DNA from 3 places in the Virgibacillus sp. 6R genome. Region 3 is predicted to be linked to each of the others. Evidence: riboswitches for the same ligand, from Rfam matches in the RefSeq annotation. Region 3 holds a riboswitch; each other region holds the start of a gene.

Region 1 (4,683 bases), 2.1 Mb from region 3:
CATTCAGTTTATCTGCTGTTTCCTTAGCTACATCGACTTCTGAATAACCATCGCGTTCAAAGCCAACTGAAAATGTCTTAATATCTGGATTAAATTCTTTAGCTATGGATACGATTAACGTTGAATCGATACCCCCAGATAGGAATGACCCAACTGGAACGTCACTACGCATATGCACGTTAACAGAATCATACATGACATCTTGAATTTTTTGAATCCAATCTTGCTTTTCTCGAAGCACAGGATGAAATGTAGCATGCCAATAACGTGTAAATTGAATAGGTTGTCCAGGTTTCTTAATGAAATAATGGCCTGGCTCTACTTTTTTAATGCCGGCAGTCATTGTCATTGGTTCCGGCACGTATTGAAAACTCAAATAATGCTGCAGAGCAGCTTGATCTACTTCTTCTTGTTCCATCATTAAGGTAATACTTTTTTTCTCTGATGCAAATGACGTCCCAAAGGAATTTTCATGATAAAAAAGTGGCTTAATACCAAAAGGATCGCGCGCACCGTATAATTGCTCTGTCTCTTTATCCCAAATAAGAATCGAGAACATACCTCTTAAATATTGAAAGGCATTCTCCTTATGTTTGGAAAAAAGTGCAGCTATAACCTCTGTATCTGAGTCTGTCTGGAATTCGTAGCCTTCTTCAAGCAGTTTTTCACGTAATTCGATATAATTATAAATCTCTCCATTAAAAACGAGCCAGATTTGTTCATTGTTATAGCTTAATGGCTGTGAACCACTTTCAATATCAATAATACTTAATCGGCGAAATCCGAATGAAATATAGGAATCAAAATAATAGCCCTCATCATCTGGCCCCCGATGAGTGATCAAATTATTTTGCTTTTTAAACAATTCAATTTCTTGTTCTGTTCGTTCGACTGGATTATCAAATATCATTCCGATAAAACCACACATTGCTGTCTACCTTCTCTCATTAATAATAGTAACGTGGCGTAAGATTATTTTTCAATATTATCATACCACATTATTCGCTAGTAAAAAACTTCCAAATAAAGCGTGTTTTATAGGGTAATAAGTTCTACATTATATAATTCTTGTCTGTTGATGTACATATGACCGTCTGTGATCACCATTTTTTGCGGAGACCTATATTGCATCAGATGTGAGTAAAGATACCATAACCGTACCATATATTCAATTGTTCTCATCAAAAACGGTAAAAAATTCAATGATGCCTTTTGTTTTTTTCGATCATTTAGTTACTCCCAAATTCTTATGTAAACAACATTATTCCTATTATATGTAAACTTCCCCCATTTAACCAAATTAGCCCCCTATCTTGGCACCGAAAAAAAAGCATGATTTCTCTATCTCCATCAAAAGAAAAATCATGCTCTCGCTCTCATCATTATTGCTGCTCTTTTACTAGTGCTACCAATTCTTCCACTTTATCTGTCTTTTCCCATGGGAATAAAACGTCCGTACGACCAAAATGTCCATATGCAGCTGTATTTCTAAAAATAGGCTTTTGTAAATCAAGCATACGAATAATGCCAGCCGGGCGAAGGTCGAATAGTTTTCGTACAGCTTGGACCAATTCATCCTCGCTTACAACCCCGGTTCCAAATGTATCGATAGCAATCGAAACTGGTTCTGCTACACCAATCGCATACGCAAGTTGAACTTCACATGTTTTTGCTAATTGGGCGGCAACAATATTTTTTGCTACATATCTAGCAGCATAAGCAGCAGAACGATCCACTTTCGTCGCATCCTTACCACTAAATGCACCACCACCATGACGTGCATAACCACCATAAGTGTCAACAATAATTTTTCTTCCGGTTAAGCCTGCATCGCCTTGTGGACCCCCAATCACAAATCGTCCAGTTGGGTTGATAAAATATTTCGTTGCTTCATCTAATAAATGTGCTGGAACAACAGGAATAATAACATGCTCCATTAAATCTTTTTCAATTTGTTCTACCGTTATATCTTGATGATGTTGTGTCGAAATGACGATTGTATCAATTCGAATAGGCTGGTCATCTTCTCCATATTCTACAGTTACTTGTGTCTTTCCGTCCGGTCTTAAGTAATCCAATGTATGGTCTTTACGGACATCTGCCAAACGCTTGGCTAATTTGTGCGCTAGAGAAATTGGCAATGGCATTAATTCTTCTGTTTCGTCACAGGCAAACCCAAACATTAGTCCTTGGTCACCAGCACCAATAGCATCAATTTCTTCCTCGCTCATTTGCCCCTGTCTTGCCTCCCAAGCAGTATCTACCCCCCCTGCTATATCCGGAGACTGCTCGTCAATCGCTGTTAGTACCGCACAGGTTTTGGCGTCGAATCCAAACTTTGCTCGTGTATAACCAATATCCTCAATGGTTTTTCGAACGATTGCAGGAATATCTACATATGTAGTGGTCGATATTTCCCCTGCTACCAATACTAGTCCTGTTGTAACAGTTGTCTCACAGGCAACTCGAGCATAGGGATCAGATTGTAATATTTCATCAAGGATAGCATCGGAAATTTGGTCCGATATTTTATCAGGATGACCTTCTGTTACACTTTCAGAAGTAAATAAACGTCGATTCGTAGCCATATTGCTACTTCCTCCTTTTAAAGTCGGTTACGGAACTCTATATAAACAAGATGCACCTTTCATTTTAGGGAATGTTATGAAGTCCATACTTTACTTGTCCAAAACGACAACAACCACTCCTATGAATGTAAATAGGATTTATGGTTATGAACAGCAGTATTTATTCCATTTCAAAACATCTCAACCGCTAGCATTCTATCCATTTTAACACAAAAAAATCCCTTCCTGCTTATCATGGAGGAAAGGGAATAGCGGACCTTTCGCTCTTATTGTTCAAGGTGACCTACTTACCTTGCATCAGGTTAGCACCTTTTCACATGAAATGTGATGGTTGCTGGGCTTCCTCGGGTCTGTCCCTCCACCGACTCTGAATAAGAGAACCGTTCGAATTTCAGCTTACCGAAAGAACCCCTTTATGTCAACTAATTTCCCCGTATTTCTATATGTTTTTTTCACACACTATAATGAAAAGATAAATATTTTTTTAATTTCATCGATATTTAGTATGGACTATTTAGGTGAATGTGTTATACTAATAAACATATTGAGTATATCACAATCGTTCTTAATCGTTGAACGTGAATAAATTTGAATTAAAAGGCAGGTATTTTTAAAATGAAAACGGTAGAAAAGTCTTATGTAACCGAATTATATTCTCACCCTTATTTATTATCGAATTTATCGGTACCGCAGCTTGTTGAAAAAATCTTGGCTAGAAAAGAAGGTAAGTTATCAGCTACAGGTGCAGTTCAAGCTGAAACAGGGGCTTACACAGGCCGCTCACCAAAAGATAAGTTTATTGTAAAAGACGAAATCAGCGAAAACTATGTTGACTGGGGAACAGTGAACCGTTCCATTGATGAAGCGACTTTCAATAAACTTTACCAAAAAGTCGTTCAATATTTAAAAAACAAATCCGAGATCTTTCAATTTAGAGGATATGCTGGAGCAGATCATGATTACCGTCTTCCGCTTCAAGTGATCAATGAATATGCGTGGCATAATCTATTTGCCAGACAGTTGTTTATCACACCTAAAGAAAAAGAGTTAAAAGAGCATCAGCCAGAGTTTACCGTTTTGTCTGCACCAACATTCAAAGCCAATCCTAAAGTAGACGGTACAAACTCAGAAGCATTTATTCTTGTATCGTTTAAACAACGTATCGTATTAATAGGTGGAACAGAGTATGCCGGCGAAATTAAAAAATCTATTTTTTCCGTGATGAATTATTTGCTCCCTCAACGCAATGTATTATCTATGCATTGTTCCGCTAATGTTGGTAAAGAAGGCGATGTTGCTTTGTTCTTTGGCTTGTCAGGAACAGGTAAAACAACATTATCAGCTGATCCGTACCGCCGTTTAATTGGCGATGACGAGCATGGCTGGGGACCTAATGGCGTGTTTAATATTGAAGGTGGTTGTTATGCTAAATGCATTAACTTATCGCAAGAAAAAGAACCGCAAATTTACGATGCCATTAGATTTGGTGCAGTATTGGAAAATGTCGTGTTAGATAACCAAACAAGAATTCCTGACTATAATGACACTATTTTAACAGAAAACACTCGCGCAGCATATCCGTTAGAAAACATAGATAACATTGCCGTACCAAGTATCGCTGGGCATCCAAGCACCATTATTTTTCTAACCGCTGATGCTTCAGGAACATTGCCTCCTATCAGTAAATTGACGAAAGAACAGGCCATGTATCATTTTCTAAGCGGATATACAAGTAAGCTAGCAGGAACAGAACGAGGTGTAACCGAACCACAAGCAACATTCTCAGCTTGTTTCGGTTCTCCATTCCTTCCATTGGCACCGTCCAAATACGCTGCCATGCTTGGGGAAAAGATTGACGCTTATCAATCAAATGTGTTTCTTGTAAACACCGGTTGGACGGGAGGAGCCTATGGTACTGGGAAGCGCATGAAGCTTTCGTATACTCGCGCTATGATTCATGCTGCATTAGAGGGCGAATTACATGGCGTAGAGACAACAAAGGATAAAATATTCGGATTAGAAATTCCGATGCATGTACCTGGAGTGCCGGATGAAGTATTAATTCCGGAAAACACGTGGCTCGATAAGGCCGCTT
Region 2 (4,683 bases), 300 kb from region 3:
TCCGCGGATAAAGTTATTTTGATTGCATAACGACTACGAACATTATTCTATTTTTAATGGGGCTTTTTCTGCTCCTTCATGCCATTCCAGTTCAAATTCAAATTCATATTTTCCATTTCTTTCTTCGAGTTCGATTTCCACTGTGACAGATTCTGCTGGCTGTACGATTTGTACTGTTCACCTTGGTGAAGCGTAAAAGAACCTTCTTCTTTTAATTTTGTCGCAATGGTTTGGAGCATCACTGCTGCCTGGTCTCTTTCCATTTTTTTCTTATACTTCACCAGCACGTTCGTTCTGTTTCTATTAGCCATGACGACACCCCCTCCTTTTTGCTTTATATATAGTATTCTTCTACAAAAAAGTGCAAAACCCTCTTAAATTCGAGTTTTTATAGAGATTGTTCAAAAAGTAGGCTCTATACTAAAATAGTACATTACTGCGTCGTTTACCGGTACTCTTTTGAAAACTTAACATATTCCAACTCTTAATTACGTTGAAAGTTATAGCTTTATTTATTCTAACAATCATAGTTTATAGTAATAGACTTAACTTTTATTTAGAATGCGTTTTGAAACAGCCTTTCGTCGATTTCGATATTTTGTGCCCATAGTAGTCATTCGGCGATAATAATACCTTCTTTTTATCAAACATTGAACCAGTTATCCGCCCCTATTAAGGATGTTTTTCTTCCTGTGGTAAAATATACGTGAAGGAGGATGAGTATTATCAAATGGCATGGTTATATGTTCTCTTCGCTGCTATTGTTGAAGTGTTTTGGGTGATTGGTTTAAGATATTCGCAAACATTTTGGGAATGGATTGGTACGATCATAATGATTATTTTCAGCTTCTACTTTGTGATTAAAGCATGCGAAAAATTACCTTCTGGCACTGTCTATGCTGTTTTTACAGGTTCTGGAGCTGCTGCTATTGTATTGATTGACTTTATTGTTTTTGGAGCAGATTTTTCGATTACAAAACTAATTTTTATCGGCTTAATTATTATTGGAGTAGTGGGGATTAAAATAACGACAGACGAGAAACAAGAAAAGTTTAAAACCCCTTCAGACGGAGGAGATTAATTTGGCATGGGTGTATCTTATTATTGCAAGCCTTGGAGAAATTTTTGGTGTCATGAGCATAAATTTTTATAATCAGAAAAAAAGCATTGGGCGACTATTTGCTGTTGTTATCACTTTTGGATTCGGATTTTATTTTTTGTCATTAGCAATGAAGGAAATTCCACTAGGAACGGCATATGCCATTTGGACAGGATTAGGGGCAGCTGGTGCTGTCTTAATGGGCATCCTCTTTTTTAAAGAGTCGGCAGGGTGGAAACGTATGTTATTTCTAAGTTTTATCATTGCGGGGGCGGTAGGTTTAAAAGCGATTGAATAAGTGAAGCAAAGAAGATTGTGTATAAGTAAAGCTGTTTTGATTGTAAATTCGTACAGCTATATATGAAGAATTGTAACTACTGGAAAGAATCTAAAGTGGAAATATTGAGGGTTATAACAGTGTCGTGAAAAATCTGACACATGTCTATTTAAAAAACTATTTGACAGGTAAAGGAAACCGTAGTATGATATAAAACAATATCCTGAAAAGTAAATATAATATTACTTCTTATTCAGAGAGGTGGAGGGAATTGGCCCTTAGAAGCCTCGGCAGCGGACTATTGATAGTACTGTGCCAAATCCAACAAGCAGGTAAGCTTGAAAAATAAGAAGAGGATCCATAGATTGGAAATCCCTTCTTAATCACATAAGGAGGGATTTCTTTTTTTATAAGATAAGAAACCAGCATGGCTCACCTAGAGCGCGAGCCACCATCTATCATGAAAAAACTTTTGCTTTATAATGTTTAGATTCTGAAATACTACCTAAGATAAATAAGTTATATAATGGTAAATAGCGTTTTTTTCATACAAAAGTATAAAATTAGATGCTTGGGGATAAAAAAATAACTGGATAGCCACGTCCGGCTCCATCACCCAGCGACTAGGCCGCCCTACGATAAGTCATCATCGTCGCTAAGAGGAAGGCCGTCTAAAAACGGGCTTGCCGCCCACACGTCGGCATACCCCCTGTTAGTGGCATGATTCCTTTATCTTTAGTTGATTCGTTCCATTCGCTACGTTGCTAAACGGGCGCCCCGAGCCTTTGTTCGATAATATAGGAAAAGAGTTATATAAATTTATGACCTTGAACCATTAGAGTGACACGGAACTTAACGCGTGTAGCATGTTAATATTCTTATCCATTAAAAAAAGCTTTAACATGTGGTTAAGCTATACTTTTACAATTGAATACTTCTTATCCAGAGAGGTGGAGGGACTGGCCCTTAGAAGCCTCGGCAGCGGACTAATATATAGTACTGTGCCAAATCCAGCAAACATGTTGTTTGAAAGATAAGAAGAGGATACTCATATAATAAAACCTCTTCTTTCGAAAGGGGTATTTTTTATGGCGATAAAATGAAATGTATGAGTAGATGCGATCTAAGCTAGGTGGAGTAAGGTTCTAAAGCATTGTTTCACATGGAACAAATTTTTAAGTAAAACAATTCTAAAAATAAGTATGGGGGAATTGCTTGATGATTACATTTGATCATGTAACAAAAGTGTATGAAGGAAAAGATCGGCCAGTCAAAGCGCTAGATGACGTCGATTTACAGGTGGAAAAAGGAGAAATCTACGGTGTTATCGGATTTAGTGGTGCAGGAAAAAGCTCCCTTATTCGTTGTGTGAATCTATTAGAGCGACCTACTTCTGGTAAAGTGATGGTTGATGGAAACGACTTATTAAGTCTTTCCGCTAAAGAATTGCGCGAAGCTAAGCGAGATATTGGGATGATTTTTCAGCATTTTAATCTTTTAAATTCTAAAACGGTGTATACAAATGTCGCGATGCCCCTATTGGTAGCAAAAGTGGCGAAGGAGGAAGTAAAGAAACGTGTCATGGATTTACTCACTTTTGTTGGTTTAGAAGATAAAGCAAATAGTTATCCAGAGCAACTGTCGGGAGGACAAAAACAACGGGTTGGAATTGCGCGTGCCTTAGCAACGAAGCCAAAAGTACTTTTATGCGATGAGGCGACATCAGCACTTGATCCAGAAACAACAAAAGCTATTTTACAGTTGTTGAAGCAAGTGAATCAAGAATATGGAGTAACGATTTTGATGATTACCCATGAAATGAATGCGATTCGAGAGATTTGCGATAAAGTTGCTGTCTTAGACAAAGGAAAAATCGTGGAAGCAGGAAGTGTGTTTGATGTGTTTTCTAAACCGAAAACAGCAGTAACTGCTAAGTTTGTCCGTTCGGTAATGCATGATACGATACCTGATTCAGTCTATTCATTGCTTAACAATCAGACAGCAGGCAGACATATCTATCGGATTGTATTTGTCGGAAATAGCGCTGGGAAACCTTTATTATCGCAAATCGCTAAAACGTATGCAGTGGACGTCAATATTTTATTTGGCAATATAACAGAATTACAAGGTGTTCCTTTAGGCAATTTAATTGTTCAATTTTCAGGGGATGAGAAAGAAATAAAGCGGGCTATGATGTATATTCATCAACAAAAGATTACGGTAAAGGAAGTGTTGGCAAATGTTAGTTGACCAGCAACAAATAGTACAGGCGCTTTGGGAAACAATTGTCATGGTCGGTGTGTCATTGCTATTTTCATTTCTTATCGGGCTTGTATTAGGTGTTTTATTAGTAGTAACGAGAAAAGGTCATTTATGGGAAAACAAAGTTGTTTTCACCATCTTGAATGCAGGGATTAATATCTTTCGTTCCATTCCATTTATTATTTTGATGGTTGCTGTCATCCCATTTACAAGACTTGTTGTCGGAACATCCATCGGGACAGCGGCAGCAATTGTACCAATGATTCTATTTGCTGGTCCTTATATTGCGCGATTAATTGAAAATTCATTGCTTGAAGTTGATCCGGGAGTTATGGAAGCAGCACAGGCAATGGGAGCTACACCATGGCAGATTATGATACGTTTTCTTCTGCCAGAAGCATTAAGTTCTTTGCTACTAGGAATTACGATAGCAACCATTGGTTTAGTAGGCGCATCGGCAATGGCTGGAGCAGTCGGTGGTGGAGGTCTCGGCGATTTAGCGATTACATATGGCTACCAGCGATTTGACACGGTTGTTATGTTCCTTACTGTAGGCATTCTTATCATAATGGTGCAAGGATTACAATCAATCGGAAATTATCTTTCCAAACGAGTGAGAAGAAGATAAACAAAAGGAGTTGTTTAAAATGAAAAAAGTAACGTTCATATTTTTCCTATTAATTACATCGGTCATTATCAGTGCATGTTCCAGTAGTGAAGCCAGTTCAACGGTGAAGGTGGGAATTAGCGGTTCTGATACGTCAATCTGGGATTATGTAGCAGAAAAAGCGAAAAAAGAAGGAATTAACGTCGAAATTGTCCGCTTTTCCGATTATGTTCAACCTAATTTGGCTTTAGCAGAAGGAGAGATTGATGCAAATGCATTCCAAACAGTTTCTTATTTCGATGCCTTTATTAAAGAGCATGATTTAGATTTAACGCCTATAGCGACAACGGTAATTGCCCCAATGGGGTTATATTCAGAAAAGCATGATAAACCAGAGGACATTCCTAAAGGCGGAACAATTGCCTTAGCTAAAGAAGC
Region 3 (4,683 bases):
GTTCTTGTATGAATTGGTTTAGTGTGAAGGACGGTTTTATCGCGAACATCTAAAAGTACCGATGAGAAATCTGAAACCATAGACGTCATTAGGATAAACATAGAGACACCGAATATAATACTGATTTGAAAGATATAATTCTCTCCAAAAAATATAAAAGGAATGAGGATTAAGCCGTATAATACATAAATAAATAACGATTTTACAAACTGATTCCCGTATTTCCTTTTATTAGATACGTTAGAAGCAAAAACAGTCGGTGTTCGACGTCCGTCCATTGTTAGCTTGACCTCAAGTATTTTGCGCATCATTGGGTAATCCATTCGAAGCATACGAAAAAGCGGCTGAAGCAAATCAAGTATTTTTAACGAAAAATTAATCATTGGCATCACCATTTGTCACAATGCGAACAAATTCTTCTGCTGTATGTTTGTGCTCATCAAAACCAGTTAATTGGTTGAAAATTCCTTCCAAGGAACCTTGCTTATTTTGTTCTTGTAACTCTTCAAATGTCCCATCAGCGGCAATTTTACCGTCTACAAGTAACACAATACGATTGCTGATTTTTTCGACAACATCCATAATATGCGAAGAATAAAAAATCGTTTTTCCATGTGCGACAAGCTGCTCTAAGATATCTTTTATAATCATTACGCTATTGGCATCTAGTCCACTTAATGGTTCATCAAGAAAAATTAAATCCGGATTATGTAAGAGACTGGAAATAATTAACACTTTTTGCCGCATCCCTTTTGAAAATGAAGAAATACGTGTATGTAGAACATCTTCCATGCCAAATTGTTGCATCAGACTTTCTGCCTTGTTTGCTGCTTCGTTTTGCTCCATGCCGTAAAGCTCTCCAATAAATGTTAAATATTCATTTGCTGTCAGATTATCATAAATCTCTGCATTTTCTGGAACATAACCAATTTTACGCTTATAGGAATAATCACTTGTTGCAATATCTTCGCCAAAGATTTCTACCATACCACTATATTCTCCCACTAATCCGAGCATAATTTTAAGGGTGGTACTTTTTCCGGCACCATTAGGCCCAATATATCCAATGATTTGTCCTGGATATACATCGAGATTAATTTCATTTAATACATTTTTGCTTCCATAACTCATGGATAAATTTTTTAACGACAAGACTTTTTCCGTAGACAAAAACCCTCACCTGCTCCCTAATAAAATTTTAATTCTCATTCATACAGCCCCAAAGAGCCAAGGATAAATGAAAAAGGGCTTTTCTTTTATGGTGCTTGTGAAGAACAAACCAAATCAATTGCCAACGCGCACTTCATAGGGTCATTATACGATAGTTAAATTTATTTATCATCTAATAATAATTTTATAATGTGGGAAAAAATCTAAAATATGAAGCCCATTTGCGGGTAGCGTCGGGGGGATCATAGAAGTGTACGATTATTTGTATAGGTATGTTCGTCAGCTGATGGGAATAAGTTTAAGCTGGAAAACCCCTATTTAACGACGATGGACAATCCTCAACAGCGTTCTATACTGTATGTGTAAAATCGATTTGTGTTATATTTACACAAAATTATAAATAAAAGATTGACAATAATACACTTTCGGTGTAAAGTATTAAACAAATTTAATATCACATGATTTCTTATCCAGAGAGGTGGAGGGACTGGCCCAGTGAAACCTCGGCAACAGACTTTGTTAAAGTACTGTGCCAATTCCAGCAAGCATTATGCCTGAAAGATAAGAAGAGCGTTAACTTAAATAATCTACCTCTTCTTATTTGTCAATAGGAAGAGGTTTTTTAATATTTAAAATTGGCGGCTCTTCCATACGTTACATGGACAATTGCTTTACAAGTTCCCAAAAGGTGTTTTGGATGCTTGTACTTTAACAATAAAGAGAAGGGAAGATGAGAAAATGAGTAAATTGGATGAAGTACAATGGGAGTACGTAAGAAAAAGCTTAGATGCAATTGATTTCGGATCTGTAGTCATTACTGTACACGATGGAAGGGTTACGCAAATTGACACAACGGAGAAAAAGCGGTTTGCGAATATAAATAACAATCGTTCATTGCAAAATTCTAAATAAAGCACATGCCGATTAGACAACTAAAGGCATCTTTTACCTTTTCGATTATTTAATAAGGTGAAAGATGCCTTTTACTATGTTAGAAAAACTATTTTTATCCCGCATGAACTGCTAGTAAGACTTATCTGGTTATGAGCAGATATTTAATTGCAAAGGAGGAGGTGACACCAACATGAGCTTATTACAACAGTTACAAGATCAAATTTTAATTGCAGATGGTGCCATGGGAACGATGTTATATTCGTATGGTATCGATCAAAGTTTTGAACAATTAAACATAACCCATCCAGATCAAGTTCAACAGGTACATGAAGCATATATTCATGCTGGAGCAACTGTCATTCAAACAAACACATATGGAGCAAACTATATTAAATTGGCACGATACGGCTTAGAAGAACAAGTTAAAAAGATTAACCAAAAAGCCGTACAAATTGCAAAGCAAGCCCGGCAAAAAGGAGTATATGTTTTAGGAAGTATTGGCGGTATTCATGGCGTTCAAGCATTAAATGAAACAAAAGAAGAAATTAAACGAAGCTTTCGAGAACAATTATATTGTTTACTTTTAGAAGGAATAGATGGGCTTATTTTAGAAACCTATTATAATCTGGATGAGTTAACAATGGTGTTAGAAATTGCTCGGGAGGAAACGGAAATCCCTATTATCGCAAATGTGTCGATGCATGTTCCGGGAGTTTTGGAAAATGGTACACCGTTAGCTGAAGCGTTACAGCAACTGGAATCTTTGGGTGCCGATCTTGTTGGTGTTAATTGCCGTTTTGGCCCATCACAAATAATTACATCCTTACAATCAGTTCCTTTACCAAAAAAGGCCTTTTTAGCTTCATATCCAAATGCAAGCTTGCCTGCATATCGGGATGGTGTACTTTATTACAAAAATGAACCGGCTTATTTTAAACAGTGTGCCGGACAATTGCGAGAACAAGGGGTGCGCTTATTAGGAGGGTGTTGCGGAACAACTCCTGATCATATTAAAGCATTAGCTGAAGGATTAAAAGATACGGACCCGATTACAGAAAAAGTGGTAGAAATTCCGCAGCGAGAGAGAGTAATTTTAAAAAGGAAACGAAAAGAAAAATCGCTGGCAGAATTAGCAAAAGAACGACATACCATTATCGTTGAATTAGATGCTCCGAAACATTTAGATATGACAGAATATTATCAAGGAATACGAGCGTTAAAGAAAGCTGGAATCGACGCAGTGACACTTGCCGATAATTCGCTTGCTACACCGCGAATATGTAATGTAGCTGTTGCAACGATTATTAAAGAACAGGGGATCAGACCGTTAGTCCATCTATCTTGCAGAGATCGTAATTTAATTGGCTTACAGTCGCATTTAATGGGATTAGACATTTTAGGAATTCATGAAATTTTAGCTATAACAGGTGATCCAACTAAAATTGGCAGTTTTCCAGGAGCAACTTCTGTTTTTGATGTTAATTCATTTAAGTTAATTGAATTAATTAAAAGAGGAAATAAAGGTATGTCATTTTCCGGGGATTCCCTAAGAGAACATACCTCATTTACAGTGGGAGCGGCTTTTAATCCCAACGTGAATCATGTAGAAAAGTCGGTTGCTAGATTGGAGAGAAAGATAGCAAGCGGTGCTGACTATATCATGACACAGCCTGTTTATAGCAAAGAGAAAATAATTGCTTTGAAACAAGCAACTTCACATATAGAGACACCGATTTTTATTGGAATTATGCCATTAACCTCTACAAAGAATGCTGAATTTTTACATCATGAAGTACCGGGGATAAAGCTTACGGATGAAGTTCGCTCTCGTATGAAAGCAGCTGAGGGAAATCGAGAGCAATCAACAAAAGAAAGCATTGCTATTTCGAAAGAGTTACTTGATACAGCTTTTGAACATTTTCACGGGATATATCTTATTACTCCGTTTATGCGCTATGATATGATCGTCGAATTAGTTAACTATATTCATCAAAAAACAAATGCCATGCGAGCGCAAGCAAGCTTATCCTCACATTAATTTAGGGTGTAGGGTTTGAGGATAAGTATACATCAAAATCTAAAGGATAGTCGTTTAGAACATAATTAATTAACCTATCCTAGAACCGGGGAACCCGAGAGAGAATGTCAATAATTAATAATATGTATCTCATGATTTTCGATCACATATAAAAATGGAGGAGTATATATGTCAAAAATAAAGAGTTCGAATATTGGTTATCCGAGAATTGGAGAAAATCGCGAGTGGAAAAGAGCATTAGAAAATTTTTGGAGTGGGGTTATTTCTGAGACGGAGTTAATTGAAAAAACAACAGAAATCCGGTTACGCAATTTAAAAAAACAACAGGAAAAAGGAATCGATTTAATTCCGGTAAATGATTTTTCCTTATATGACCATGTCTTAGATACGGCCATTACGTTTGGAATCGTACCGAAACGTTTTAACTATATTGGTGGAAAAGTAGATAGGCACACGTACTTCGCTATTGCACGCGGAACAGATGGGGCAGTCGCTTCAGAAATGACGAAATGGTTTAACACAAACTATCATTATATCGTTCCGGAATTAAATGGCGTTAAGCCTTCATTAGTAGAGAACCG

What was found. A riboswitch is a leader RNA that binds a small molecule or an ion and turns the genes downstream of it on or off. The one in region 3 is predicted to bind S-adenosylmethionine.
Region 1: it holds a riboswitch for S-adenosylmethionine, as region 3 does, so the genes downstream of both, metK (methionine adenosyltransferase) here and BKP57_RS12220 (YezD family protein) in region 3, are expected to answer to the same signal.
Region 2: it holds a riboswitch for S-adenosylmethionine, as region 3 does, so the genes downstream of both, BKP57_RS10765 (methionine ABC transporter ATP-binding protein) here and BKP57_RS12220 (YezD family protein) in region 3, are expected to answer to the same signal.

The regions. Positions count from the first base shown of each region.
Region 1 covers NZ_CP017762.1:629,079-633,761, forward strand. The annotation lists gene asnB (asparagine synthase (glutamine-hydrolyzing)) at 1-928, opposite strand, end outside; gene metK (methionine adenosyltransferase) at 1,383-2,588, opposite strand; SAM riboswitch class I at 2,852-2,966, opposite strand; gene pckA (phosphoenolpyruvate carboxykinase (ATP)) at 3,204-4,683, shown strand, end outside.
Region 2 covers NZ_CP017762.1:2,393,682-2,398,364, forward strand. The annotation lists gene BKP57_RS23425 (hypothetical protein) at 43-141, opposite strand; partial or broken gene BKP57_RS23430 (amphi-Trp domain-containing protein) at 180-311, opposite strand; gene BKP57_RS10755 (DMT family transporter) at 731-1,081, shown strand; gene BKP57_RS10760 (DMT family transporter) at 1,083-1,397, shown strand; SAM riboswitch class I at 1,623-1,728, shown strand; SAM riboswitch class I at 2,312-2,416, shown strand; gene BKP57_RS10765 (methionine ABC transporter ATP-binding protein) at 2,595-3,626, shown strand; gene BKP57_RS10770 (methionine ABC transporter permease) at 3,616-4,266, shown strand; gene BKP57_RS10775 (MetQ/NlpA family ABC transporter substrate-binding protein) at 4,286-4,683, shown strand, end outside.
Region 3 covers NZ_CP017762.1:2,692,077-2,696,759, forward strand. The annotation lists gene BKP57_RS12210 (hypothetical protein) at 1-389, opposite strand, end outside; gene BKP57_RS12215 (ABC transporter ATP-binding protein) at 376-1,131, opposite strand; SAM riboswitch class I at 1,634-1,738, shown strand; gene BKP57_RS12220 (YezD family protein) at 1,909-2,082, shown strand; gene BKP57_RS12225 (bifunctional homocysteine S-methyltransferase/methylenetetrahydrofolate reductase) at 2,255-4,102, shown strand; gene metE (5-methyltetrahydropteroyltriglutamate--homocysteine S-methyltransferase) at 4,271-4,683, shown strand, end outside.